DNA from 3 places in the Trichococcus shcherbakoviae genome. Region 1 is predicted to be linked to each of the others. Evidence: predicted binding sites of a transcription regulator. Region 1 holds the regulator's gene; each other region holds the start of a gene.
What was found. Region 1 encodes LexA, which represses DNA repair genes until DNA is damaged. Its sites were predicted from a motif close to CNAACANNTGTTNG; they were not measured.
Positions count from the first base shown of each region.

Region 2: uvrC (excinuclease ABC subunit UvrC) is a predicted target of LexA. The motif match lies at 1,534-1,547, and genes of this name have one in related genera.
Region 3: ruvA (Holliday junction branch migration protein RuvA) is a predicted target of LexA. The motif match lies at 1,841-1,854, and genes of this name have one in related genera.

Region 1 is NZ_OY762653.1:246,083-250,128, reverse strand. Features, by position in the region: gene recJ (single-stranded-DNA-specific exonuclease RecJ) at 1-1,008, shown strand, start outside; gene ACKPBX_RS01045 (adenine phosphoribosyltransferase) at 1,025-1,537, shown strand; gene lexA (transcriptional repressor LexA) at 1,624-2,247, opposite strand; gene ACKPBX_RS01035 (YneF family protein) at 2,490-2,720, shown strand; gene ACKPBX_RS01030 (ABC transporter ATP-binding protein) at 2,807-4,046, shown strand, end outside.
Region 2 is NZ_OY762653.1:2,288,045-2,292,090, forward strand. Features, by position in the region: gene uvrC (excinuclease ABC subunit UvrC) at 1-1,486, opposite strand, end outside; gene ACKPBX_RS10955 (MFS transporter) at 1,628-2,875, shown strand; gene ACKPBX_RS10960 (vitamin B12-dependent ribonucleotide reductase) at 3,200-4,046, opposite strand, start outside.
Region 3 is NZ_OY762653.1:2,884,537-2,888,582, reverse strand. Features, by position in the region: gene queA (tRNA preQ1(34) S-adenosylmethionine ribosyltransferase-isomerase QueA) at 1-96, opposite strand, end outside; gene ruvB (Holliday junction branch migration DNA helicase RuvB) at 113-1,126, opposite strand; gene ruvA (Holliday junction branch migration protein RuvA) at 1,132-1,743, opposite strand; gene msrB (peptide-methionine (R)-S-oxide reductase MsrB) at 1,913-2,338, opposite strand; gene ACKPBX_RS13635 (ISLre2 family transposase) at 2,594-3,994, opposite strand.

The sequences.
Region 1 (4,046 bases):
GATTATCACGATGCGATCGTGTTGGGCGAATCCATTTACATAGATGCCATACTGCCGCTTGCCGATGTCACGCTGCCGTTTTTGAAGGAATTGGAATTGCTTAAACCTTATGGGACCGATAATCCAAAGCCTATATTCGGCTTCCAAAATGTACCTTTGACGGACATCAGACAGATTGGTGCCGACAACAAGCATCTGAAGTTCAAACTCAAGGACAAAAACCTCTTTCTGGACGTGATCGGCTTCAACAAGGGGAGCATCAGCAACCACTTGAACGAAGCGGATGTCGTTTCCCTCATCGGGGAGCTTTCGATCAACGTTTGGCGGGATAGCGCGAAACCGCAACTGCAGCTGAAGGACATCAAAAACAAACATGTCCAGTTTTTCGACAAAAGGAGTTCCGTCATCCACGATTCGGTATTGGCTGTGGAAGATGCCTTGTATCTGTTTTCGACTTCCGGCATCATGAAACAATTTTATGAGCGCATCCCGAACAGTTCGAACGCCGCGTTGCTCACTGACAATACAGCGGACGCCTTGCAGGATGTCAGCGCCAGCAACCTGGTGCTTTTCGAGTGTCCTTTGAAGATGAATTTGCTGGCTGATCTTTTGAAGAGCAATAAGTTCGAAAATGTGTATGTCGTCTCTCATGAATCGAACAGCGTTTATGCTGATGGAATCCCTCCGAAAGACCAGTTTGCAAAGTTTTACCAATATATCCGTTCACATAAGGATATCGATGTGAGAAATCGGTTAGATGCCTTGGCAGAATACTTAAAAATCAAAAAAAATCTTGCCATTTTTATGATTCAAGTGTTTTTGGAGGCGGGATTTGTTACAATAGACAATGGTTTCATCAATGAGGTCAAAAACCCTGTCAAAAGGGCTTTGAACGACACTCAAGTATACAAAGATCGCCTGCAGAAAATGGAAGCTGAGAAGGTATTCATCTACAGCCCGTTTTCGCAGTTGACGAAATGGTTGAATGAACAGATGATGGTACAATAATTAGGAGGAACACAAAATGGATTTGAAACAATATATTGCTGATGTCAAAGATTTCCCGGAACAAGGCATCATTTTCCGCGATATTTCACCCTTGATGGCGAACGGAGAAGCTTACCGCTATTCAATCAAAGAGATCGTGAAATATGCCCAAGATTTGAATGTCGATAAAGTAGTCGGACCTGAAGCGCGTGGTTTCATGGTCGGTTGCCCAGTCGCTGTGGAATTAGGCTGCGGATTCGCAATGGCCCGCAAAAAAGGCAAATTGCCGCGCGAAACGGTGGAAGTTTCCTACGGACTAGAATACGGAAAAGCAACGCTGCAATTGCATCAAGATGCCATCCTTCCTGGAGATAAAGTGCTGGTTTGCGATGACTTGTTGGCAACTGGCGGCACTACAGCCGCAACCATCGAATTGGTGGAAAAATTAGGCGGAGAAGTCGTCGGTTTGGCATTCCTGATCGAGTTGTTGGATTTAAAGGGCCGTGACCTGATCCAAGGGTATGACATCTTCACGCTGATGGAATACTAAGAACAACAAACAATCCGAAAATGAATAGACGCGCAAAAAGGCTGCCAGTAGTTGGCAGCCTTTTTGCAACAATCGGGGACTATCCGTTAAATAATGTGGTTCCGGTACAGACCGACTACTTTCCCCAGAATGATGACGGAATCCAGGATGATCGGATCCATGCTCGCATTTTCTGGTTGCAGACGATAGTAGTTGTTTTCTTTGTAGAATCGTTTGCAGGTCGCTTCATCATCGTCCGTCATGGCTATGACGATATCGCCGTTTTCAGCCGTGGCTTGTTTTCTGATGATGACTGAGTCGCCATCGAATATGCCTGCGTCGATCATGCTTTCTCCGCGGATCTTCAGCATAAACAAACTTCCGGAAGCGGATTTCAGATCCGGCGGAACCGGGAAATAATCGGTTGCTTCTTCGACAGCCAAGATGGGAGCTCCAGCTGTGACGGTACCCAACAACGGCATTTTATCCGACATGATCCCGAGTTTGTCCAGACCTGCTTGGGTCAGTTCGATCGCACGTGGTTTTGTAGGGTCGCGTTGGATGAAGCCATTTTTTTCAAGCCGCGACAGGTGGCCATGCACTGTGGATGTTGAGGACAGTTTTACTGCATTCCCAATTTCCCTAACGGTCGGCGGATAGCCTTTTTCTTGGACTTCTTCATAAATGTATTGAAGCACTTCAATTTGGCGTGAATCTTTATTTTTAACCATGAGATCATCATCTCCGTAATCCTAATTTTATAAGTTTAGGATACCATTAATCATCCAAAAAATCAAACAGATGTTCGCATATTCTTGGGGATTACGCAAGAATATGCTCAAAATTCTCCCGAAACCGGCAACAGCTGAAGCGTTTTCGAAAAATCGCTAAATTTATGCGTGATTGCTATTTCTTTTTCTCATAATCTTTAGTACAATTAACGAATGAATGCTTTGGAAAGGGGGATGAATACGTGTCAACAACAGCATGGGTAATGATGGTCATTTTAGGAATAGTAATAGGCGCGGTTGGCGGATTTTTCCTTGCAAGACGTTATATGGTAAAATATTTTGAAGAAAATCCACCGATCAATGAAGAAATGTTGCGCTCTATGATGATGCAGATGGGTCAAAAACCATCCGAAAGAAAAGTAAAACAGATCATGGCTTCTATGAAAGCACAATCAACAAAGAAAAAGAAATAGACTAATGAAATAATATACAAAATGTGGATCTCTACGGTTCCACATTTTTATTTTGTCCGGATACAGGTAAGAAGGGAGTAATATACGTGAGTATTTTCAAAAAATTGAGTTGGTTTTTCCGTCAAGAATGGAAATCTTATTTTGTGGGCGTCTTTTTCCTGATCATTGTGGCTATTCTTCAGGTCGTTTCGCCGCGCGTTGTCGGAATAATCATCGATGAAATTGCCTCAGGGACCTTAACGATGGCTTCTTTGTGGAAGTGGTCGGCAATCATATTGATTGCGGGCATCCTGCAGTACCTTTTCCGTTATATTTGGCGGATGAAGATATGGGGCACTTCGGCAGAGTTGGAAAAGATACTTCGTTCACGATTGTTCAAGCATTTCACCGAAATGGACGCTGTCTTTTTCCAGAAATACAGGACCGGCGATCTGATGGCGCATGCGACGAATGACTTGAATGCGATCAGGATGGTCGCAGGCGCAGGCATCCTGACATTGGCGGATTCGATTTCTTCAGGCGGGATCACGCTTTTCACAATGTTCTTCTTGATCGATTGGCGTTTGACGCTCATCGCCATGATTCCGCTGCCGGCTTTGACGCTGGTGTCGAGGATTCTCGGACAGAAGATGCACAAGCGTTTCCGCAAGGCCCAAGCTGCTTTCTCTAATCTGAATGACAAAACGCAGGAGAGTGTATCCGGCGTGAAGGTCATCAAGACATTCGGCGAAGAAGAAGAGGATATCCATGATTTCGAGGCTATGACGAAGGATGTCGTCGCGAAAAATAAAGCTGTCTACTTGGTCGATGCCTTGTTTGATCCGGCGATCCAACTTATTTTGGGGCTTTCTTTTGCATTGACGATCATCTTTGGTGGCCGTTTTGTCGTGGAGGGCAGCATCAGTATCGGTCAGCTGGTTTCGTTCATCAGTTATATCGGAATGATGGCATGGCCGATGTTGGCAGTGGGCAGATTATTCAATGTGCTGGAACGAGGCAGTGCCAGTTACAGCAGGATCGATGATCTTCTGAAGGAAAAATCAACGATCCAGGAGCAGAAGGATGCTATCCGGACGCCGGTTACAGGCGATTTGGATTTCCAGGTAGCCTCGTTCGGTTACCCGAACAGCGGAGAAATCAGCCTCAAGGATGTCAACTTTCATTTGGAGCGGGGACAAACGTTAGGGATCGTCGGCAGAACCGGATCGGGCAAAAGTACGATTTTCCGTCTGCTGTTGCGTGAGTATGACCAATATGCCGGCAGCATCAACTACAACGGGATCGATATCCGTGATTATTCATTGGATGCATTGCTGAGCGGAATCG
Region 2 (4,046 bases), 880 kb from region 1:
TCTCGCCGAAGATGAGCGAAGAAGTCTTGTGCTTCGTGTCCTTGACCATGCCAGCCACCGGTATGTCCAGTCCGAGCTCGTCCTCAAGCACTTCCTTGGCGGCATGCACCTGCACTTTGCCGCCGTCCATCAGGATCAGATCAGGCATGGCGCGTCCTTCGCGCAGCAAACGGCTGTAGCGGCGGCGGATGACTTCCTGCGTCGTCGCGAATTCATTGCTGCCTTCGACAGTTTTGACTTTGTATTTCCGGTAGTTTTTGCGTTCCGGCTTGCCGTCCTTGTAGACGACCATCGCTGAGACCGGGTTGGTTCCCTGGATGTTCGAATGGTCGAACGACTCGATAATCTCCAGATATTCGATGCCGAGCGCCTCCGAAAGTTCCTGGATGGCGCCGACCGTCTTGTGGGTGTCGCGCTCGATCAGCATGAACTTCTCAGTCAGCGCCAGTTCGCTGTTCGTGATCGCAAGATCGAGGATGCTGCGCTTGCTGCCGCGGACAGGCGTGTGCACTTTCGTTCCGAGCGCTTCCTGCAGCAGCTCGGTATCGACGCCTTTCGGTACGAGGACTTCCTGCGGCAGGATGTGATTGGGATCCTGATAGAACTGCATGATGAAGGAAGCCAGCTCTTCCTCCGGCGTGTCGTAGCAAGGGAAAAGGGCAGCTTCGCGCTTGATGATCGAAGACTGCCGCAGCAGGAACACCTGGATCGACAGCCAACCTTTGTCCATATGGAAGGCGAAGACGTCGCGGTTTGTGTAGTCGCGGGACATGACCGTCTGTTTTTCGACAGTCGCCTCGATGTAGCTGATCTGATCGCGGTAATCGGCAGCCTGTTCGAAGTTCAGGCTGTCGGCGGCGCGGTGCATCTTTTCCCGCAGATCCTTTTTGATTTCCTTGACTTCGCCGTTCAGGAAAGCGGCGATCCGTTTGATCTGGGCATCGTATTCCTCTTTAGACACCTCATGGTCGCAGCAGCCGATGCATTGGCCCATATGGTAATAAAGGCAGGCGCGTTTGGAATTCTTGGCGCACTTGCGCAGCGGGTAGATCTTCTGGATGAATTCCTGCGTCTCCGTCGCCGCGTAGACGTGCGGATAGGGACCGAAGTAGATGCCGCCGTCATCCTCGACAGTCGAAGTGATGAGAAGCTGCGGATCCTTTTCGTTCGTGACCTTCAGATAGGGATACATCGTCCCTTGCTTCAGCTTGATGTTGTATTTGGGCTGGTAACGCTTGATCAGGTTGATCTCCAGCAGCAGCGATTCCTTGTTCGTTTTGGTGACGATCGTTTCGAACCGGTCGATGTCCGCGACCAACAGCTGCGTCTTGCCTTCGTGCTTGCTGTGGAAGTACGATTTCACGCGGTTCTTCAGATTTTTGGCCTTGCCGATGTAGATGATTTCGTCATCCTTGTCCCGCATGATGTAGCAGCCGGGCAAGTCGGGCAGCAACGCCAATTTTTGGTTGATTTCTTCTCTGCTCATCCGTTTCAATCCTTTTACTTTTAGTTGAGAATAGTATAACATGAATGGAAACATACGTTCAGCCGTTTGATTCCAAATGAAGGTGAACGCAGTCATTTTGGGGACACATCACCGTGCCCACAGCAAGGAAGTGAAAGTAGTGTGATAAAGAATATGAAATATGAAAAGTGGCAGCGTCAAACGGCTCTCTTTCTGGGCAGTCAGACGATTTCCCTGTTCGGCTCGTCGCTTGTCCAATACGCGATATTCTGGTATCTGACCTTGGAAACGCAGTCCGGCGTCATCATGACCTTGTCGACCATCTTCGGTTTTCTGCCGACTTTCTTCATCTCTCCATTCGCTGGGGTGTGGGCCGACCGCTATAACCGGAAGCGCCTGATCGTCCTTTCCGACGGCATCACCGCGCTCTCGACATTGGTGCTGGTCCTGCTGTTTTTGGCCGGGCAGCGCTCGATCTGGATTCTGTTGGCGACATCGGCCATCCGCGCGATAGGGGCGGGCATCCAGATGCCGGCGGTCGGCGCCATCCTGCCGCAGATCGTGCCGGAAAAGGAATTGACCCGGATCAACGGGCTCAACGGCAGCATCCAGGCCGTCGTCATGCTGGTTTCGCCGATGATCAGCGGCGCGCTTTACCAATTTGCGCCGATGGAAGGCATTTTCATGATCGATATCGTTACAGCGGCTTTGGCGATCGCCATCATGGTGTTCCTGCTGAAAGTCCCGACGCATGAAAAAGCCAGCCAGGAACAGGTCAGCAATTACCTGCAGGACATGAAGCTCGGCTTCCGCTACATCCAAAATCACGCCTTCATCAAAAGGCTGTTCCTCTATTTTTCGCTTGCCTTCTTGATGGCCGCTCCGGTGTCGTTCCTTTCCCCTTTGCAGGTGGCGCGCTCGTTCGGCGACGACGTCTGGCGCTTGACGGCGATCGAAATCGCCTTTTTCATCGGGATGATAGGCGGCGGCCTCTGGATCGCCTCATGGGGCGGCTTCAAGAACCGGATCCATTCCATCGCTTTTGCGATCGGAGCCATGGGCCTGTGCACTTTCGGGATGGGTGTCATCCCGAATTTCTGGATCTACCTCTTCCTGATGGGTCTCGTCGGCCTCGTCATCCCGTTGCTGAACGCGCCGAGCATGACGCTGCTGCAGGAAAAGATCGAGGAAGATTTCCTCGGCCGGGTCTTCGGTGTCCAAAGCATGGTCTCCAGTTCGATGATGCCGTTGGGGATGCTGATCTTCGGACCGCTTGCGGACCGGATGGCGATCGAAATCCTGATGGCCGTATCAGGCGCGTTGCTGATGGTCGTGGCCTTCTTCGCAATCCGTGACCGGGTACTGTTGGAGGCCGGCAAGCCGGAACCTTCGAACACCGGGAAAGAATGAAACTAAAGACTGGAGCTGCCGCATTTGGCAGCTCTTTTTTGTGCTTGTCCGATACTATGCGTTTATCGGACAAGCAGCGCCTGATGTATACGGCGGATGTCCGATACTTTGCGGTTATCGGACAAATAGTGCTCTAAGTGCTATGCGGTTGTCCGATATTTTATGGTTATCGGACAAGTAGCGCTTCAAACGCGACGCGGTTGTCCGATACTATGCGTTTATCGGACAACCGAAGCGCAAGCCAAGCAGAAAAGCATGATTGTCGGCAAACCACAAAGAAGAACCCGTCCAAAAATCAGACGGGTTCTTCTTCATTTGATCAGTTTATAAGCCGCATTTCAGCTGCGCGCCGCAATTGGTGCAAGTGTTGCAGCCGCCCAGATCTTCGACCGTACCTTGTCGGCAGATCGGGCAGGTGTCGCCGATTTCGTTGCCGATTGTGACATCGGTGGACGTGAGATTGGCTATCGAATCAACCAGGAAAGTCTTGTCCTTGTTGATTTTGACGTGCTCTTTCTCTTCCTCAAGCTTGGCTTCGTCATCCCAAACGTTTTCTTCGGCTTTCAGCGTCAGCACCTGCGAATCGCGGCTGCCGTCGACGTAGACCGTACCGCCCTTGGCTCCGCCCAGGTAAAGGCGTTCGTAGATTTTCTCGACTTGATCGACGGTATAGCCTTTCGGCGTATTCACCGTTTTCGAGATGGAGCTGTCGACCCAGCGCTGGATCGTCGTCTGCACATCGACGTGCTCTTCAGGGGCAAGCGTCATGGCTGTCGCGAAATAATCAGGCAACTGGTTCGGATCGGCATCGGGATGACGATCCAGATATTCTTGGACGATATCCGCCTTCACTTCGATGAATTTGCCGAGACGGCCGCTGCGGTAATACGTGAACGAGAAGTAGGGCTCCAAACCGGTTGAAACGCCGGCCATCGTGCCTGTCGATCCGGTAGGCGCCACCGTCAACAGATGTGAGTTGCGGATGCCGTATTTCAGGACGCCTTCACGGACATGCTCAGGCATTTTTTTCATGTAGCCAGTGTTGATGAAACGCTCGCGCAGGATCTGCGTCTCTTTTCCGGTTTGTCCGACCAGGAACGGGAAACTGCCGCGCGTCTTCGCCAACTCGATGCTTTCCTCGTAGGCCGCCACTGCGATCGTTTCGAAGACT
Region 3 (4,046 bases), 290 kb from region 1:
GTCCATGGAAAGAAGCCGGGATGATGAACGATCCAGCAGCGGTGTCTGCGCAATCAGCTCTTCCGGCAAATAAAAATCAAAATCACTTGTCCTCATTGATAAAATACCTCGCTTATTTTTCTGTATCATACTTGATCCCCAAATGGTCGTATGCCATAGGGGTCGCTACCCTGCCGCGCGGGGTGCGCTGCAGGAAGCCCAATTGGAGCAGATAGGGTTCGTACATATCTTCTATCGTTTCCATTTCTTCGCCGATGTTGGCGGCTATCGTTGAAAGACCGACGGGGCCGCCATTATAGAATCGGATCATTGTCGTCAATATTTGCCGATCCAAATCATCAAGCCCTTTGTTGTCCACGCTCAAAATGGACAAAGCTTTGTCGGCGATTTCCTTCGTGATCAGGCCATCGCGATAGACTTGGGCGAAATCGCGCACCCGGCGGAGCAGCCTGTTGGCAACACGCGGGGTGCCTCTGGATCTCAAGGCGATTTCGACAGCGCCTGACTCATCGATTTTCGTGGACAAAACATCCGAAGAGCGATGGACGATCTGCCGGAGATCCTCGAGACTGTAATATTCCATCCTCGAAACGATCCCGAACCTGTCACGCAAGGGGGCCGAAAGACTGCCGGCTTTGGTCGTGGCACCGACCAGCGTGAACGGCGGCAAGGTAAAGTGGACCGGATGGGCTGTCGGACCTTGCCCGATGATGATGTCCACATAATAATCCTCCATTGCAGAGTACAACACTTCTTCCACGATCCGCGGCAAGCGATGGATCTCATCGATGAAGAGGACATCCCCCGCTTCCAGTTCGTTGAGCAATACCATCAGATCGCCTGGCCGCTCGATTGCGGGTCCGCTCGTGCTGTGGATGCGGACATCCAATTCGTTGGCGATGACCATCGCCAGTGTCGTTTTCCCCAACCCGGGCGGTCCGTATAACAGGACGTGATCCAAGGCTTCACTACGCGCTTTCGCGGCCTGGATATACACTTTCAGTTCATTTTTCACTTTGTCTTGCCCGATATATTGCGCCATCATTTGAGGCCGCAATGTTTTTTCAATCAAATCTTCTGTTAGATCTTCCGTATTTCCGGAAACGATTCTGTTTTCAGCTGTCATCTATATCACCCTTTTAAAAGTAGCTTGAATGCCGTACGAAGCACTTCTTCGGCGCTGGAATAGTTTTCTTTTTCCAATAGCGGCAGTATTTTCTTCACTTCACGGTCCGAATATCCCAAACCGGCCAAAGCTTCCAAAGCTTCCGTCAATACAGCGGACTGTCCGCCAGCTGTTTCGTGGACCGGATGTTCTTCCATCCAATACGTATCGGGCAGCAATTCGCCGAGTTTGCCTTTCAAGTCCAAGATGATCTGCGAGGCCGTCTTTTTGCCTACCCCCGGGAATTTCACCAAATACCCCACATTATCCGTTTCGATCGCTTGGATCAGACCCAGATGATCATCGCTCGCCAATATCGACAAGCCACTCTTCGGTCCGATTCCGGAGACGCTGATCAGTTTCAAATACAACTGCTTTTCCGTGTAGTCCTTGAAACCGAAGAGTGTGATTGCATCCTCGCGGACTGCCTGATAGATGTAAAACGTCATCTCCTGGTTCAGGCTTCCGGAAAAGCGGAAAGGATTCGCGACCAGCAACTGGTAGCCGATGCCACCGTTCTCCAGCACCACATAAAGCGGCCCCACATAGACTAATTTACCTTTTATATATTCGTACATCATTTGGCTCCTACTCTTCATTTCCTGATTGTCATTCATTTTCTATCATAACATAAAACCGAACGGAAATGACAGCCGCTGCGTCATCTTCTGTGCGGGAACATTTGTTTGGTAGGTGCAAGCAAAGAAAAATCCCAGGACCGGTAGCCTTGGGACTTTTCTTTGCTGCTTATTCGAATAATTGTTTGTATTCAGAGTAGCCTTCCGCATCCAATTGATCGTAAGGGACGAAGCGCATGGCTGCCGAATTGATGCAATAGCGCAGACCGCCCAACTCTGCTGGGCCGTCCTCAAAAACATGCCCCAAGTGGGAGTCACCTTGAGGGCTCCGGACTTCCGTGCGTTTGCGCATCAGTTTGCGGTCCTCCAGCTCCTTCAGAGTGGAAATCGGTTTTGCAAAAGAAGGCCAACCGCAGCCTGCATCGTACTTGTCTGCAGAACTGAACAACGGCTCTCCGCTCACGACATCAACATAGATGCCTTTTTCATAAAAATCATCGTACTCGCCGGAAAAAGGTCTTTCCGTAGCTTCGTTCTGTGTCACTTCATATTGTAAAGGCGTCAAGCGCTTCAATTGTTCCTCTTTATTGTCCATAGTGAGATCAGACCCCTTTCTTTTCATTGCTCCAGTATATCAAAAAATGAAAAAAAGCAGAACAAAAAAGTCTTGTTCGTATGTGTCAATCTTTTCTATGCAAAGTTCAGAAACCTTACTTGTAGTGCCAATTTGAAATTGTTTTAATATTGTCCCTGAAGCTTTGGCGCGCGTCGCTTGCCCTTCCCTCCGGGAATACAGTGAATCAAAAAGCGTAATTCACTGTATTCCCGGAGGATTTGAAGAAAATTCTGATTAACTCGCAAATATTTTCTTCATCATTCCCATGCTGCAGGTCGCGTTCATCGCTGGTATACCAGCCTGTCTAGCGGGTGTCCTCTCTCTGCCAGAATGTTTCTTTAACGCATTTCTGACTGCGAATTTCAGTTTTACCGCTAAACTTTCCGGAACGGTACGTACTGGCTCCGTTAACGCTTTTTCTAGGGTTCCCATCTTCTTACCTTCAATGATGGAGACCATCGCCCGAGCGCCATCATGGCTCCAGTATTTCCCATTACCTTTCATTCGGTAGCTGTAAGGTCGATGATTACTTTCACAGCTTCCAATTCCCCGGATTCCTTTGCAGGATTCGATTTCTCTTAACGGACGAAGATACGCCCAGTTTCTTTCTAGGTAGGCTGCCAAAAGTCGTAACTCCTCTTTTTGATCTTTCTCCTGTTCTAGCGAGATTTTACTTTCAATCGTATCCAACACAATCGCAATCGAATCCCAATCATAGGACCATAGGGCCTTTTTCAGCGGCAGTTCCATCTCTGGACACCAAGAAAGACGGCTCTTAATCTTTTTGTGAACGTGATAGCGATCCACCTGATGGATATGTTCCTTACACACACCAATTGCCATGGCACAGTCCTCTGCCCGATAACCTGAGCCACCATCGGTGTTCGAAATGACTACCGTATTTTTGAGATCGTAATGACTCCCTAAATAAATCGCTGCTTTCTCCCATGCATCTTTCGCTGATTTCAACGATGACACAAATATCGGATTTTTCAGTTTCTTTCTTTTCCCGCTTGTTGTGACGCCTTCTGCTATTTGGACTCGGTGGATCTCTTCTTTTCTTTTCCCCTTGCCTTTAATGACGATCCCATCGCCTTCTACCAAGAGAAAAGGTACTTCTTTCTGTTCTTCGGGTAAGGCCACTTCGTATTCTTCTAAGTTTTGTTTCTCCCACTGCGCTTGCTTTTCTCCTACCGATTTCACAATATTGCCCACTGTTCCATGGCTCATGCTGAACGAAGTCAGTTTAGTGACGGCTTCGGCCACACCGCGGTAGACGCTGCCAGTCACAAGTTCGGCCACTTGCTTTTGTAAAAGGGTAGAGTAGCGCTCGCTTTTATTGAAGCCACAGATGTTATCCAGTGGGAAAAAGCTCTTTTCACCTTTCTTCTTTAAACGTCTACGCATAAACTCGACTGTACCGAATGTGAAAGTAATCGTGCGTGAATCCCTGTTGGCGATACGCCATCCTTCCGCTTTAAACGGAACGTACAACTCGCTATCCAAGGCCTCTAAGGCCTCCTTCATGAGTTGACTTACAAGATCTGAGAAATAAGCCTGAAGCGTAGTTTCTGCATCAAGCACATGATTTGAATCCTTTATTATGTGGTGAATTTCTGCTATAATTTTTTCCATGAAGACCTTCCTCTACACTAAATTGGCTACCAACCTTTAGTTGTATTGTAAG